3 regions of the Carnobacterium sp. genome follow, and region 2 is predicted to be linked to each of the others. Evidence: riboswitches for the same ligand, from Rfam matches in the RefSeq annotation. Region 2 holds a riboswitch; each other region holds the start of a gene.
The links. A riboswitch is a leader RNA that binds a small molecule or an ion and turns the genes downstream of it on or off. The one in region 2 is predicted to bind thiamine pyrophosphate.
Positions count from the first base shown of each region.

Region 1: it holds a riboswitch for thiamine pyrophosphate, as region 2 does, so the genes downstream of both, thiT (energy-coupled thiamine transporter ThiT) here and thiM (hydroxyethylthiazole kinase) in region 2, are expected to answer to the same signal.
Region 3: it holds a riboswitch for thiamine pyrophosphate, as region 2 does, so the genes downstream of both, thiT (energy-coupled thiamine transporter ThiT) here and thiM (hydroxyethylthiazole kinase) in region 2, are expected to answer to the same signal.

Region 1 covers NZ_JBEMBC010000029.1:6,281-11,243, forward strand. Annotated here, with positions in the region: gene cls (cardiolipin synthase) at 1-1,047, opposite strand, end outside; gene thiT (energy-coupled thiamine transporter ThiT) at 1,211-1,774, opposite strand; TPP riboswitch at 1,847-1,950, opposite strand; gene ABS911_RS07520 (GNAT family N-acetyltransferase) at 2,449-2,937, opposite strand; gene ABS911_RS07525 (HD domain-containing protein) at 2,991-3,656, opposite strand; gene ABS911_RS07530 (quaternary amine ABC transporter ATP-binding protein) at 4,105-4,963, shown strand, end outside.
Region 2 covers NZ_JBEMBC010000016.1:7,891-12,853, reverse strand. Annotated here, with positions in the region: gene ABS911_RS04990 (YtxH domain-containing protein) at 1-25, shown strand, start outside; gene thiE (thiamine phosphate synthase) at 147-767, opposite strand; gene thiD (bifunctional hydroxymethylpyrimidine kinase/phosphomethylpyrimidine kinase) at 772-1,587, opposite strand; gene thiM (hydroxyethylthiazole kinase) at 1,584-2,327, opposite strand; TPP riboswitch at 2,471-2,569, opposite strand; TPP riboswitch at 2,627-2,725, opposite strand; gene ABS911_RS04970 (alpha-amylase) at 2,874-4,334, opposite strand; gene ABS911_RS04965 (DUF378 domain-containing protein) at 4,543-4,758, shown strand; gene ABS911_RS04960 (ZIP family metal transporter) at 4,865-4,963, opposite strand, start outside.
Region 3 covers NZ_JBEMBC010000081.1:2,368-7,330, reverse strand. Annotated here, with positions in the region: gene ABS911_RS12385 (betaine/proline/choline family ABC transporter ATP-binding protein) at 1-130, opposite strand, end outside; gene cls (cardiolipin synthase) at 288-1,739, opposite strand; gene thiT (energy-coupled thiamine transporter ThiT) at 1,893-2,453, opposite strand; TPP riboswitch at 2,539-2,642, opposite strand; gene ABS911_RS12370 (GNAT family N-acetyltransferase) at 2,732-3,226, opposite strand; gene ABS911_RS12365 (HD domain-containing protein) at 3,276-3,941, opposite strand; gene ABS911_RS12360 (quaternary amine ABC transporter ATP-binding protein) at 4,402-4,963, shown strand, end outside.

The sequences.
Region 1 (4,963 bases), on a different contig from region 2:
TTCTAACACAGAATCATCTGGAACAAAATACGGTGTTTGTATGAAAACTGACTCTTTAGCCATACTGATCATCTTAATATAGCCTTTTTTTATTTGTTCAAGATCTGAATCTGGACCGCTAGATACAACTTGGATATTTGTGTGTCCTTTTTTATCGATCAAAGGAAAATAATTTTCTTCATATTCTAATTTATGGTTTGAAACAGCTGCATTCCAGTCCATCAAAAAACGACTTTGTAAAGCTAACACTGCATTCCCTTGAATTTTCAAGTGGGTGTCTCTCCAATAGCCAAATTTCTTATATTCGCCTAAATACTCGTCTCCTACATTAAAACCACCGGTGTACCCAATTTTACCATCGATTACTACAATTTTCCGGTGATTCCGGTAGTTGAATCGTAAATTAACAATTGGCAGCTTAGATCCGAAAAAAGGTTCAGCTTTTCCACCTAATTTTTTTAAGGTCTTAAAAAATTTTGGTCTTAATGATCTAGATCCTAACGCATCATAGATGACTAGAACTTCTACTCCTGCAGCTGCACGTTCTTCCAATGCTGTAAGGACGCGTTTCCCAATTTTATCATTATGAATAATGTAATAGATCATATGGATATGATGTTCTGCTTTAGAAATATCTTCAATCAATGAATCAAATTTTTTTGCCCCATCGGTAAATAATTCAACCTTATTTCCTTTTGTTAAAATGGATTCATCACTTTCTAAAAACAAACTAGCCATTTCCTTGGCATTTTCAGACGCTTGTCTTTCAGATAATAATTCTTCATCATCAGCCAGCATTTCTTTCTGAGCTTGCACAAGCTCTGGCATCCCTATATTTTCTTGCGAATTAATATCAAATATTTTTTCGCGGGTCAATTTTTTCCCGATAAATAAATAAAAAATAAAACCTATACCTGGTAAAAGAATGAGCACAAGCAACCAAGCCCAAGTAGCTGCAATATCTCGTTTTTCGCGAAATACCGTGATAATAGAAAGTAAAACATTTAGAAAGTAGAGCCCTAAAATTATGTATAGTATAATGTTCATTCAGTTATTCCTCTCCACCTTGTTATTGTCTAATCTTACTACTTCCGTTTTCTTTTAGCTACTAGAAACTAGCTGTATAAAAAAAATAACTGTCAAAGAAAAAAAGAGACTGGAGTAATTATCCAATCTCTCAATCTATAGACTTATTTAAGTAAATCCAATCTTATTTTTTTGGTAAAAACAAGGTTGGCGTCGTTTTGGCCATGATGCATAAAACTACACTAGTAGCTATTCCCGTTGCTAAGGCACTTCCACCATTCGCAATAAATGAGTACCAAATGGGATTCATACCTTCTGGAGCATAGCTTCCCCAGAAATAATAACCTGCAATAAAGTGCCAAAAGAAACGGGCAATCGTTCCAATAATCGTTCCAATTAGAATAAATTGATACTGCTTGAATTGGTTATTTTCTTTAAAAGCAAGTTGTAAAGGTTTCCTAACTACACCTGCAAAACCAACAAATGCAAAAGCAACAAAATACTCTATAAACCCTTGTAATGGATGCAAAATGCTAGCATTTCCTATTAAAAAATGTAGTATCCCCCAAAGAAAACCTGCTGCAGTTCCTGCCACGAAACCACGTCTAAATGCAAACAAGGTCAACGGTATCATACCTAAAGAAATGGTAAATCCTGTTCCAATATTTGTTGGAATCAGGGACAATACAATAGCTAAAGCCGCAAATATTGTACCTTCTATCCAAACTCGTAATCGATCATTTCTCAAAAAAACTCCTCCTATTGTGCTGAACAGTGCCACACATCAAAGGAGGAGCTCGAATTATCATTATAAATAACATTTCGTCCCCGTCACAATCCCTACGCTCGTACTAACGAACAGGTTCCAAGGGTTAGAATCTATTGATTCAATCTCAGCTTTTTACAGCACCCCTTTGTGATGGTTGTTCATTTAATTTTTCTTACTCCATAAACATAACATTATTCTAAATAAATTTCAATTATAATAATAGGAACATTATCATTTATATTCATTTACATAAGTTTGAATTACTACCTTTGAACTAGACATCGGAAACTTAGTGCGTAGCTTAAACAGGTAAGTTAGAAGCTGCGTTACCAAGGCCACATAATGCTGGTTTTTCAGTCCATTCTCATCCTGACTATAAAACTTTTTGACCATGGTCTATTGTTTCAGGTGCTTGAAAAACAAATGGAAATCAAACTTTTTAGTGTAGGCATTCGCTTGAGTAATTTGCTCTTGCAAGTCCATAGGCAAATAGTTAAAAGAAACGGTTCAATCCATTTACAAAATGAATTTTTTTGTTTTATTCTTATCCATAAGACCATTCCTTTACAGTGGTCTTATGGATAAATCATCTTCCAACCATTGTAAAGGAGTAAAGGATTTTTTATTTTTACGAAAATTTGGATTGATCTATTTTAATGCAACACTAGTGCCTTTGAGTATATAAATTTATAGCCATCCAACTCTTTCACTTTGTTTTTAGTATCTTTAAATCCAGATTTTATATACATCATTTGTCCACTAATATTATCGTGATTGATTAATAGTATAATTTCATTAATTGAAGGGAAATGTTCATTAACAAATTTAGGCAGTTTTTCCATTGAAGCTTTACCATATCCTTGTTTTAAATACCGCTTATCAACTGAATGAGCTTTTAATAAAATAGCATGAGGATTTGAACCATAATTTAGAATAGCGTCTCCAGTTTGAAGGATAAAAAAGCTCACCATTTTATCCCCGTCTAACACTAAAATCGGATGTTTTTCACTTTCGTGTAAACTTTCTGTCATACCGTCCATAGGTTTCACTGTATATGGAGTTTCTTCTATTGTATAATCTTCTATCATAGGGATATCGCCTACCGTTGCTTCTCTTAATATCAGACCTTCCATCTCACCCATAACAAACCTCCTATACTTTTCATTTCAATCCGATTGAAATGAAAAGCCTCTGCTTATTTCTCCCCGTCCCATTCAGCGTAAAATTCTTCTAAATAAGCTTCCATATAAGAATGCCTTTTTTCAGCCATTTCCTTTCCAATACTCGTATTCATTTCGTTTTTTAATTTTAATAATTTTTCATAAAAATGCATAATTGCTGTATCTTCTCCCGAACGATATTCTTCTATTGTAATGTGATCTCGTGGTTTTTTTTCTGGATCATGAATTAACCGATTTTTTGAACCCGAGTAGGCCATAGTGCGTGCAATTCCAATTGCCCCTAATGCATCCAAACGATCTGCATCTTGAACAATTTTCCCCTCTATAGAAGATAATACCACTTTATTCGTTCCGCCCTTATAAGACATATGAAGAATAATTTCCATTATTTGTTCGATTTCTTGTTTGCTTAATGAAAATCTAGAAAGCCATACTCTGACCTTTTTCTCTCCTTCAGCTTCTGTTTTATTTAACTTGCCGTCTGCTACGTCATGTAAGAGAGCTGCCATTTCACAAATAAAGAGATTAATACTTCCTTTTTCCTTTTGCGCTATACTTTTAGTTAAATTTCGCACACGGTGAATGTGCCACCAATCATGACCACTAGCATCATCTTTTAAAAGTTGGTAGACATATTCTTCTGTCTCATTTATTATCTTTTTTTGCAATTCCGTTAACATCCATCGTTCACCTCTTTTTGGCCATTAAACTACTTAAAATAAGTTTATCAACCCCACTCAAAAATCACAAGTTATATGTCCAATGTAATTTTATTTTTTATCGATCATTTTCTAGAAAAGGACCAATAATCGACCTAAAAAAAAGTTTTTTCATTTTTTTTATTCATGCTCTAAGGTCCGTTATGAAGGCAAAACAAAGGTACTAAAGCTTATTTTTGAAAATGCTTTGGTTTTTCATTTGTTTTCATTCATGTTACACTGATTATTGTGTTCCATTTAGAACTATTTTTTTTATGAATAGTTGTCGTTGTTTTTCGTAAAAGGGGTTTTAGATAAAACTACTATAGAAAGTGGTTGGCTAGTCAATTTATGTTTGGATTCTCTCTTAATATCAATTTTGATTTACTAGTTTGAGATTCATACCTAAAAAGGGAAAGGAGATGTTATTTTGTCAAAAATAACTGTTGAAAATGTATCGAAAGTTTTTGGTAAAAAAACAACACAAGCCTTAGAAATGTTGAAAGAACAAAAATCTAAGCAAGAAATTTTAAAAGAAACGGGGGCTACTGTCGGAGTTAATAATGTTAGTTTCACTGTTGAAGAAGGTGAAATTTTCGTTATTATGGGATTATCTGGTAGTGGAAAATCAACTCTTGTTCGAATGTTTAATCGTTTAATCGATCCTACAAAAGGAAATATCTATATAGATGATGAAAATCTCTCTAAGATGGATAAAAAGGCTTTACGTCAAGTCAGAAGAGAAAAATTGAGTATGGTTTTCCAAAATTTTGGTCTCTTCCCTCATCGAACAATTTTAGAAAATACAGAATATGGTTTAGAAATTCAAGGTGTTGACAAAGCTGAAAGACAGCAAAAAGCGCAAAAAGCTCTAGATAATGCAGGTTTAGGTGAATACAAAGATCAATACCCTAATCAACTATCTGGTGGAATGCAACAACGAGTAGGATTAGCACGTGCTCTAGCGAATGATCCTGAAATCTTATTAATGGATGAAGCTTTCTCAGCATTAGATCCCTTGATTCGTCGTGAAATGCAAGATGAATTAATTGAACTTCAATCTAAAGTGAAAAAGACAATCATTTTTATCACTCATGATTTAAATGAAGCTTTACGAATTGGTGATAAAATTGCCTTGATGAAAGATGGATCAATTGTACAGATCGGTTCTCCTGAAGAAATACTAACTAATCCAGCTAATGATTACGTTGAAAAATTTGTTGAAGACGTTGATCGTTCTAAAGTATTAACAGCTGAGAACATTATGCAACGTCCTGAAACATTGAATA
Region 2 (4,963 bases):
TGAAGAAAGACGTGGACAATTATAGACCTAAAACGAACTTAAGATAAAAACAACACTCCCGCTAATGAGCAAATCATTAGCGGGAGTGTTGTTTATTTATGACTATTCAAATAATAAAGAAACGGTATATGGATCCTTTAAAACAATTAATTTATTCTTTTCGTTAGAAGGAGGTTTTTAACCGTTTGCCTAATATCTTTACTGCGACAGATAACTGAAATAACCGATACCCCGTCTGCTCCTGAAGAAAGAACGTCACTAGCATTTTCTTCTGTGATTCCTCCTATACCAACAATAGGAAAGTTATTAAACTGTTTTCGCATAACACTTAAAAAATGCAATCCAGCAGGAGGCTTCGCGTCTTTTTTAGAGCATGTTTTGTATATTGGACCAATTCCCACATAATCTGCTCCATTAAGTATTGCTTGTTCCATTTCTTTAGAATTGTGTACAGAAACGCCTACTATTTTTCCTTTCGCTTGTTTACGAAATCTAGAAAGAGCTAAATCTTCTTGTCCAATATGGATACCATCAGCATCTAGTTTAAGCGCTAGTTCAACATCATCGTTGACGATAAAAGGCACTTGATATGCTTGACACATTTTTTGGCAAGCACGAGCAAACTCTTCATAGATGATACCTGTTAATGCCCCTTCACCTTTTTCACGTAATTGGAAACATGTAATACCTGCTTTTAATGCTTCTTCAAGTGTTTTCAAAGGGTCTTTTGTGCAGTTCCTTGTTCCCATTATAAAATAGACGCTCAATATATTACAATCCACTTACTACTACCTCACAGATTCCTTGCTGACCATTATAAGCAAAATGATTTGTTGGTCCATGTCCATTTCCAATATGAAGAGGAGTGGAAATAGCTAGATGGATGAATTTTTTTGCTTCAATTATAGATTCCTTTATCGATAGTCCTTTTGCAATATTTGCTGTAAGAGCTGCAGAAAACGTACAACCTGTCCCATGTGTATCTTTTGTTTGTATACGAGGGGTGCTTATCGAAAAAGAATGCTGACGAGTGTATACTCTATCCGTTGCCTGTTCTCCATCTAAATGACCTCCTTTTATAATCACGCATTCAACCCCCATTTGAAGGATTTGCTGTGCAGCTTCTTCAATATCTTTAACCTCTTTAATTCGTCTACCTGTTAACAGTTCTGCCTCAGGAATATTTGGTGTGCAGATTGTTGTATAAGGAAAAAGTTTTTCTATTAATGTTGTTACTGCTGCATCCTGTAAAAGATTTGCTCCGCCCTTTGCGACCATCACAGGATCAACAATCAACGGAATATTTTGTTGTTGTATGATTTTAGCTACAACTTCAATAATTTCAGTTGAGAATAACATGCCGGTTTTAATTGCTTTTATAGAAAAATCATCCAGCACAGTTTGTACTTGTTGTTGTACAAATCTTGGTGATACTTCAAAAATGCCGTGGACTCCTAGTGTATTTTGGTCAGTTAATGCTGTAATAGCTGTTGTCCCAAATACACCAAGTTCTTGAAATGTTTTTACATCTGCTTGAATTCCAGCACCACCACCTGAATCTGATCCGGCAATTGTTAATGCAATCATTTCTCCATCTCCGCTAACTCTTGCAAGGCATTCATAAATTGTAAAGCAAACGTTCCTACCTCATTTGTACTATGCTCAGCAGCTTGTTTGTAGTCTTTTAGCGTTGTTGCTAAATCTTGCAGTTGATTTGTATCTCCAATAGCAAGAGACGCTGCACAGATAGCACTTAATAAACACCCAGTACCTGTAATGTGTGTCGCTATTTCCTTGCCTCCTGAAATATGAATTCCCTCATGCCCATCTGTTATAAAATCTGATTCACCTGTTACAATAACAAAGCACTTATACTGCAAAGACATTCGCTTTGCTACTAGAGCAATATCTATTTCACCTGTGCCGCTATCTACACCTTTTGATTGCCAAACCTCACCTGCAATTGCTGCTAATTCTCCTACATTGCATCGAATTAAATCAAACTGAATATTTTTTAAAAATAGTTGAACCAATTGTCTCCGATAACTTGTAGAACCAACGCCTACAGGATCCAACACTATAGGAATGGATAATTCATTGGCTTTTTTCCCAGCTAACATCATAGATTCTGCTGTACGATCATTCACAGTGCCAATATTAATAAGCAATGCTTGGGCAATCGACACTATTTCAGAGACCTCGTTCATTTCATCAGCCATAATAGGTGAAGCACCGACTGCAAGCAACCCATTCGCTGTAAAATTAGCAACCACATAATTTGTCATGCAATGCACTAAAGGAGCTTTTTTTTTAATTTGTACTAACATGTTTCATTCCTCTTTCCTCTACTTTTTTTGTCTGCCATTTCTTTCACTATTCATCAAAAAAAACTAATTTTCAGTCCTCCTTTATTTTGGACGCAAGCAAAAAAAAGCCTCTACAACAGTTGTAGAGGCTAAAAAAGTGTATAAGAAAAACACTAATCGCTCCCTACGTCAGTATTAACTAACAGGTTCAAAGGGTCAGGTTTTAACCTTCTCAACACAAGTGTGTCCCCCCGCAATTAAAAGTTTTACAAAAGAAAAACTCCCCATAAAAATGGAGAGCTCAGTACGTATAATCTAATACATATGTACATAGTGCTCCCTACGTCAGTGTTAACTAACAGGTTCAAAGGGTCAGGTTTTAACCTTCTCAACACACATGTGTCCCCCTGCAAAACATTTAATTACTTATAAGCTTACTATAGACAAACTATTTAATCAATTCTCTTAAGTAAATAGACATTAAGAGTACAAAAAATTAACTAATGAATAGACTTTTTCAGTCTATTCATTAGTTAGCAACAACTTGATCTTTTTCTTTTAGTTTAATTATTCTTCTTTATTAACCCATACAGATATGGATCCAGCTTCTACAAGAAAATGACCATTTCCTTCCTCATCAATAATTACTGTCTCCGCACAATTGCCTAAATAATCTTCATAAACAAATCCCTTTTTTTCTTTTCCTACAAGCATATCTTTATATCCTTCTTCACTATTTGAAATGACTACGGCACAGCCCTTTGGATACTCTTCATTTCCTGATCGAGTCCAACCAATACAATTTCTGTGATCAAAATAATCTGTTTGATTTCCATAAGCATAATTCTTTTTAAGGTACAATAATTTATCGATTATTTCACGTTGAGGTTCAATTGGGTTATCCCCTTTAATACCATAATAATCACCGTAAAAGAGCACTGGATAGCCTTCTTGTCTTAGTAAGATAACTCCATAAGCTGCAGGCTTAAACCAAGGTTCAACAAATGATTCAAGAGATTGGCTTGGCTGTGAATCATGATTGTCTACAAATGTTACAGCTTGTGTAGGATTGTTTTTGATTAATGTTTGGTCAAGTAAATGTGTCAAATCAAATTCATTACCTATTTTTGAAGCTTGTTCCAATTGATGATGTAAACCCACATCAAATAAATCCAACTTGTAATCTTGACTATCTAAGTAATTATTTAAACTAGAGTAATTTTGATCCCAATATTCTCCAACAATAAAGAATTGTTTGCCAAAATTAGATTCAATACTTTCACGTAATTCATAAATGAAATTTTCGTTGATGTGTTTGACTGCATCTAACCTAAATCCATCTACTCCCGTTTCTTCAATAAACCAGTTAGCCCATTTTTTTGTTTCTTCAATAACTTCTGGATGACTGTAATCAATATCAGCGTACATTAGGTAATCGTAATTGCCATATTCATCATCTACTGTTTTATCATCTGCCCAGCCTTTATTTTGTCCTTCAATGCGATAAATAGCTTTTTTCTCGTTTTCTTGATTGTAATCCGTTCCTGAAAAATGGTACCAATGCCATTGGAAATCAGAGTATTTTCCTTTTCTACCTGGAAAAGTAAACTCTGTCCATCCTTCAATTTCATAGGGTTCACTGATTGTTTGATTGCGATCATCCGGATCCACTTCAATCGCTTTAAATCGCTCAACTCCATCTGCACCTGCTTTATGATTTAAAACAACATCTGCATAAACTTGGATCTCGTATTTATGCAGCTCCTCAATTGCTGCTATTAGTTCCTCTTTTGTACCATATTTAGTACGCACAGTTCCTTTTTGATCAAATTCTCCTAAATCGTATAAGTCATAAATGCCATATCCATTATCTTTTTCCCCAGTACCTTTAAAACAGGGTGGAATCCATACACTTGTTACCCCGATTTCACTTAAATGTTTTGCATCTTCTTTTAACCGTTTCCAATGCTTTCCATCATTTTCTACATACCATTCGAAATACTGCATCATCAGTCCATTTTTATGCATGATCTTCATCCTTTCGAGAACTAATCCATTATCTAGCCAATTATTTAATTTATTGCTTGCTTAAAAATTACACTTTAGTGATTTTATCAATTTTATCATTTTTTCATCAAAAAGAATAATAACAAGAATTTCTTTTGCAAGTCACATTAATCGACAACCAATTTTAAACAAAGTATAGTTATTCTATCAAATAAAGGAGGTTATCTAGATGAAAGCATTGGATAGTATTGCGTTAGCACTACTAATTGTTGGCGGTTTAAACTGGCTCTTGGTTGGACTATTTGAATTTGATCTCGTTGCTACAATTTTTGGCGGACAAACATCGTTGTTATCTAAAATTGTTTATATCATCGTTGGTTTATGTGCATTGTATTCCTTAAAGTTCTTCCCTTTATTAACTTCAAACCACAAAGATAGACATTAATTTATTCATAGAAATTAAATACCGTATAAAAAAGGGACTCAACATTAATTTGTTGGGTCCCTTTCCTATTTTAATTATTCAACTAAGTAAACAGATTTACTTTTTTCTACCCAAGAGCTACATCTAAAATCATCATAATTGTAAAACCAATCATTAACCACATTGATGCTAAATCCTTATTGCCATTTTCTTGGGAACCAGGTAT
Region 3 (4,963 bases), on a different contig from region 2:
TCCCACTTCCACTTGTACCGATAAACACAATAAATTCTCCATCATTAAATGTAAGGTTAATAGCGTCGACTGCTTTTTTCCCACCTTTATATACTTTTGAAACATCTTTAAATTCTATCAATACACTCACCTCTTTATATATTCTTTCTATTTTTTGACCATATGCAAAACTATTATCTCAAACATACTAACTCTAATCAAATTTGACGATTTTTGATTAATTTTTTCTCATAAAAAAAGATTTTGGAATTAGTATTCCAAAATCTTTCTTTAGCTAGCTTATGAGTTTATAGAATTGGAGAAAATAATCTAGAAAAAGTTTGTTTAAATTTCATCCATTTAGATTTATTATCAATGATTTCTTTTGTCAGTAGATAGCTTTTCTTCATATCTTCATAAAAGAAATTTTGCTGTTGCTGAGCAATCTTAGCATCATAGATAAAAACATTTACTTCAAAATTTAATTTAAAACTACGGATATCAAAATTAGCTGTTCCAATCGAACAGATATCTCCATCCACAACTACTGTTTTTGCATGTAAAAATCCATTATCGTAAATATATACTTCTGCACCAACTGCTGCCATAGCTTCAGCATAATACATGGTAGCCCGATAAATAAATGGATGATCTGGTTTATTCGGTATCATGATTTTAACATCAATCCCAGACATTATAGCAATTTGAATAGATTCCAATACTGAATCATCTGGAACAAAATAAGGCGTTTGAATAAAAACAGACTCTTTAGCCATACTGATCATCTTAATATAACCCTTTTTGATTTGCTCAAGATCTGAATCTGGGCCACTCGAAACGACTTGTACGTTCGTATGCCCTTTTTTATCAATTAAAGGGAAGAAATTTTCTTCATATTCCAATTTATGTTTAGGAACTGCTGCATTCCAATCCATTAAAAATCGACTTTGTAATGCAAGGACAGCATTTCCTTGAATTTTTAAATGGGTATCTCTCCAATAGCCAAATTTCTTATACTCGCCTAAATACTCATCTCCAACGTTGAAACCGCCAGTATACCCAATTTTCCCATCAATAATCACAATTTTACGGTGATTACGGTAGTTAAAACGTAAATTAATCAATGGAAATTTTGAACCGAAGAAAGGTTCAGCTTTGCCACCTAGTTTTTTTAATTTTTTAAAAAAACTAGGCTTTAACGATCGAGAACCTAAAGCATCATAGATAACTAGAACATCAACTCCAGCAGCTGCACGTTCTTCTAAGGCTTTAAGAACACGTTTTCCTATTTTATCGTTATGGATAATGTAATAGATCATATGGATGTGATGCTCCGCTTTAGAAATATCTTCTATTAAAGAATTAAATTTCTGTGCTCCATCAGTGAACAATTCAATTTTATTTCCTTTAGTTAAAATTGATTCGTCACTTTCTAAAAATAAACTTGCCATTTCTTTTGCGTTTTCAGTAGCTTGTTTAGCAGATAATAAATTTTCATCCTCTGCTAACATTTCTTTTTGAGCTTGTACGAGCTCTGGCATTCCTATATTTTCTTGAGACTTGATATCAAATATCTTTTCACGGGTCAATTTTTTCCCAATAAACAAATAAAAAATGAATCCAATTCCTGGTAAAAGAATCAATACAAGCAACCATGCCCAAGTAGCAGCAATATCTCGTTTCTCACGAAAAACCGTAATGACAGCAAAAACGATATTTAAAAAGAAAAAACCCAAAAGTATGTATGTGATAATCTGCATCGACGTATTCCTCTCCAACTTTATTATTAGTCAATCTTACTACTTCCCTAATTTTTTAGCTACTACAAACTAGCGAACTGCAGGAATTCATTACCAAAAAAGAGATTGGGCAGCTGCCACAATCTCTCACTTATTTATCCTTAAAAAAAATGGTTAATGTTTACTTTTTGGTAAAAACAACATTGGAGTCGTTTTAGCTATGATGATTAATACAACGCTTGTTACTATTCCAGTAACGAGTGCACTTCCACCGTTCGCAATAAATGAATACCAAATAGGATTCATTCCTTCTGGAGCATAACTTCCCCAAAAATAATACCCTGCAATAAAGTGCCAGAAGAAACGAGCTGCTGTTCCTAATATCGTTCCAAAGACAATTAATTGATATTGCTTTAGTTTTTTATTTTCTTTAAAAGATCGTTGGATAGGTCTGCTTACCAGACCTGCAAAACCAACAAAAGCAAAAGCAACAAAATATTCTATAAATCCTTGTAATGGATGCAATATACTAGCGTTTCCAACTAAGAAATGCAATACTCCCCATAAAAATCCTGATGCAGACGCTGCTATAAAACCATACCTAAATGCAAACAACGTTAACGGAATCATCCCTAACGAAATTGTAAATCCTGTTCCAATATTGGTTGGAATCAAAGATAACACAATTGCTAAAGCGGCAACTATCGTCCCTTCTATCCAAACACGTAACCTCATACTACTCAAAAAAAACTCCTCCTTCATGTGTTGAACAGTGCCACACATCAAAGGAGGAGTCCGAATAATCATTTTAACACTATTATTTCGTCCCCGTCACAATCCCTACGCTCGTACTAACGAACAGGTTCCAAGGGTTAGAATCTATTGATTCAATCTCAGCTTTTTACAGCACCCCTTTGTGATGGTTGTTCATTCAATTTTACTTCCATATAATATAGTACAATTATACTGATTTTTTGTCAATATACGATTTGATGATTCAACTATTAAGCAGATTAAACTAGACTGCCCTCAAGTATTTTTGAGTAAACAAACTTATACCCATCTGCTTCCTTTACTTTCTTTTTGGTATCTTTGAATCCTGATTTTAAATACATCATTTGTCCACTGATGTTATCGTAATCAATCAACAAAACAATCTCATTAATAGAAGAAAATCGCTCTTCTATATACTCCGGTAATTTTTCCATTGAAGCTTTTCCATATCCTTGCTTTTGATACCGTTTATCGACCGAATGGGCTTTTAAAAGAATAGCATTGGGATTTGAGACATAGTTTAATACCGAATTTCCTGTTTGAAGGATAAAGAAACCTACCATCGTATCTTGGTCTAAGATCAAGATAGGGTATTTTTCATTTTCATGTAAACTTTCAGTCATACCGACCATAGGCATCACTGTGTAAGGATTTTTTTCTATTATATAATCTTCTATCATAGAAACATCGCCTACTGTTGCTTCTCTTAGTATAATATTTTCCATCCTATTCATACACTAACCTCCACTGATTTATTGTATTAAACCTCTTTATAAGCCTACCTTACCTGTCCCCATCCCATTCAGCATAAAATTCTGATAAATAGTGTTCCATAAAAGCATGTCTTTGTTCTGCTAACTTTTTCCCAGGAGTTGTATTCATTTCTTCCCTTAGTTTTAACAATTTTTCATAAAAATGCATAATAGCTGTATCTTCTCCAGAACGATAATCTTCTATAGTAAGATGTTCACGTGGTTTTTTTTCCGGATCATGTATCAATCGATTTTTTGAACCTGAATAGGCCATTGTTCTAGCGATCCCAATTGCTCCTATTGCATCCAATCTATCTGCATCTTGAATAATTTTTCCTTCTATTGAAGTCAATTTAGTTTTATTTGTCCCACCTTTGTATGACATGTGAAGAATGATATCCATTATTTGTTCTGTTTCTTCTTCAGTTATAGGATGAGTTGAAAGCCAACTTCTAACTTTCTTCTCCCCATCAGCTTCTGTTTTATTCATTTTTTCATCAGCCACATCATGTAAAAGAGCCGCCATCTCGCAAATAAAGAAATTTATTTCTTTACGTTCTTGTTTTGCAATACTTTTTGCTAAATTTCTGACTCGATGAATATGCCACCAATCATGACCGCTAGCATCATCTTTTAATAATTTATATACATAGTCTTCTGTATGTTCAATAATTTTTTTTTGTAAATCTGTTAACATTTTTTCCACCTCATTTGTACTCTTCCAGCACTTCAAAATAAGTCTATCAATCCCACTAAAAAACCACAAGTTATATGTCAATTTTTATATCTTATTTTTTATCTTTTTTTACAAGAAACCTAAAAAGAAAACGCTTTTAAAAACTTTTTTTATTTTTTTTATTCCCCCTCTCAGGTCTGTCGTCAAGGTAAAACAACGGTATTAAAGCTTATTTTTGAAAATGGTTTTGTTTTTCATTTTTTTTTATTCATGTTACACTGATTATTGTGCTTCATTTTAAAAGTTTTTTTTTAATGAATAGATGTCGATTTTTCTTAAACATTTTTCAAAGAAATCAGCCATTTTACGAATGGTTTCTATAACAATTTATGTTTTGATTCTATCCTTATCAGATTGTACTTTATTCATTTTGATTCACTAGTTGACATTCATAAATAAAAAAAGGAAGGGGATGTTATTTTTGTCAAAAATAACTATTGAAAATGTTACAAAAGTTTTTGGTAAAAGAACAACACAAGCCTTAGAGTTGTTAAACCAACAAAAATCTAAGCAAGAAATCTTTAAAGAAACTGGGGCCACTGTAGGAGTAAACAACGTTAGCTTTACAGTTGAAGAAGGTGAAATTTTTGTCATCATGGGATTATCAGGTAGTGGAAAGTCTACTCTTGTCCGCATGTTTAATCGTTTAATCGATCCTACTAAAGGAAATATTTACATCGATGATAAAAATTTATCTACTATGGATAAAAAAGCCTTGCGCCAAGTCAGAAGAGAAAAATTAAGTATGGTTTTCCAAAACTTTGGTCTCTTCCCTCACCGTACGATTTTAGAAAACACTGAATATGGATTAGAAATTCAAGGTGTTGATAAAGCTGTGAGACAACAAAAAGCTCAAAAAGCTTTAGAAAACGCTGGATTAGGCGATTATAAAGATCAATATCCTAGTCAATTATCAGGTGGAATGCAACAACGAGTTGGTCTTGCACGTGCTTTAGCGAATGATCCTGAGATTTTATTAATGG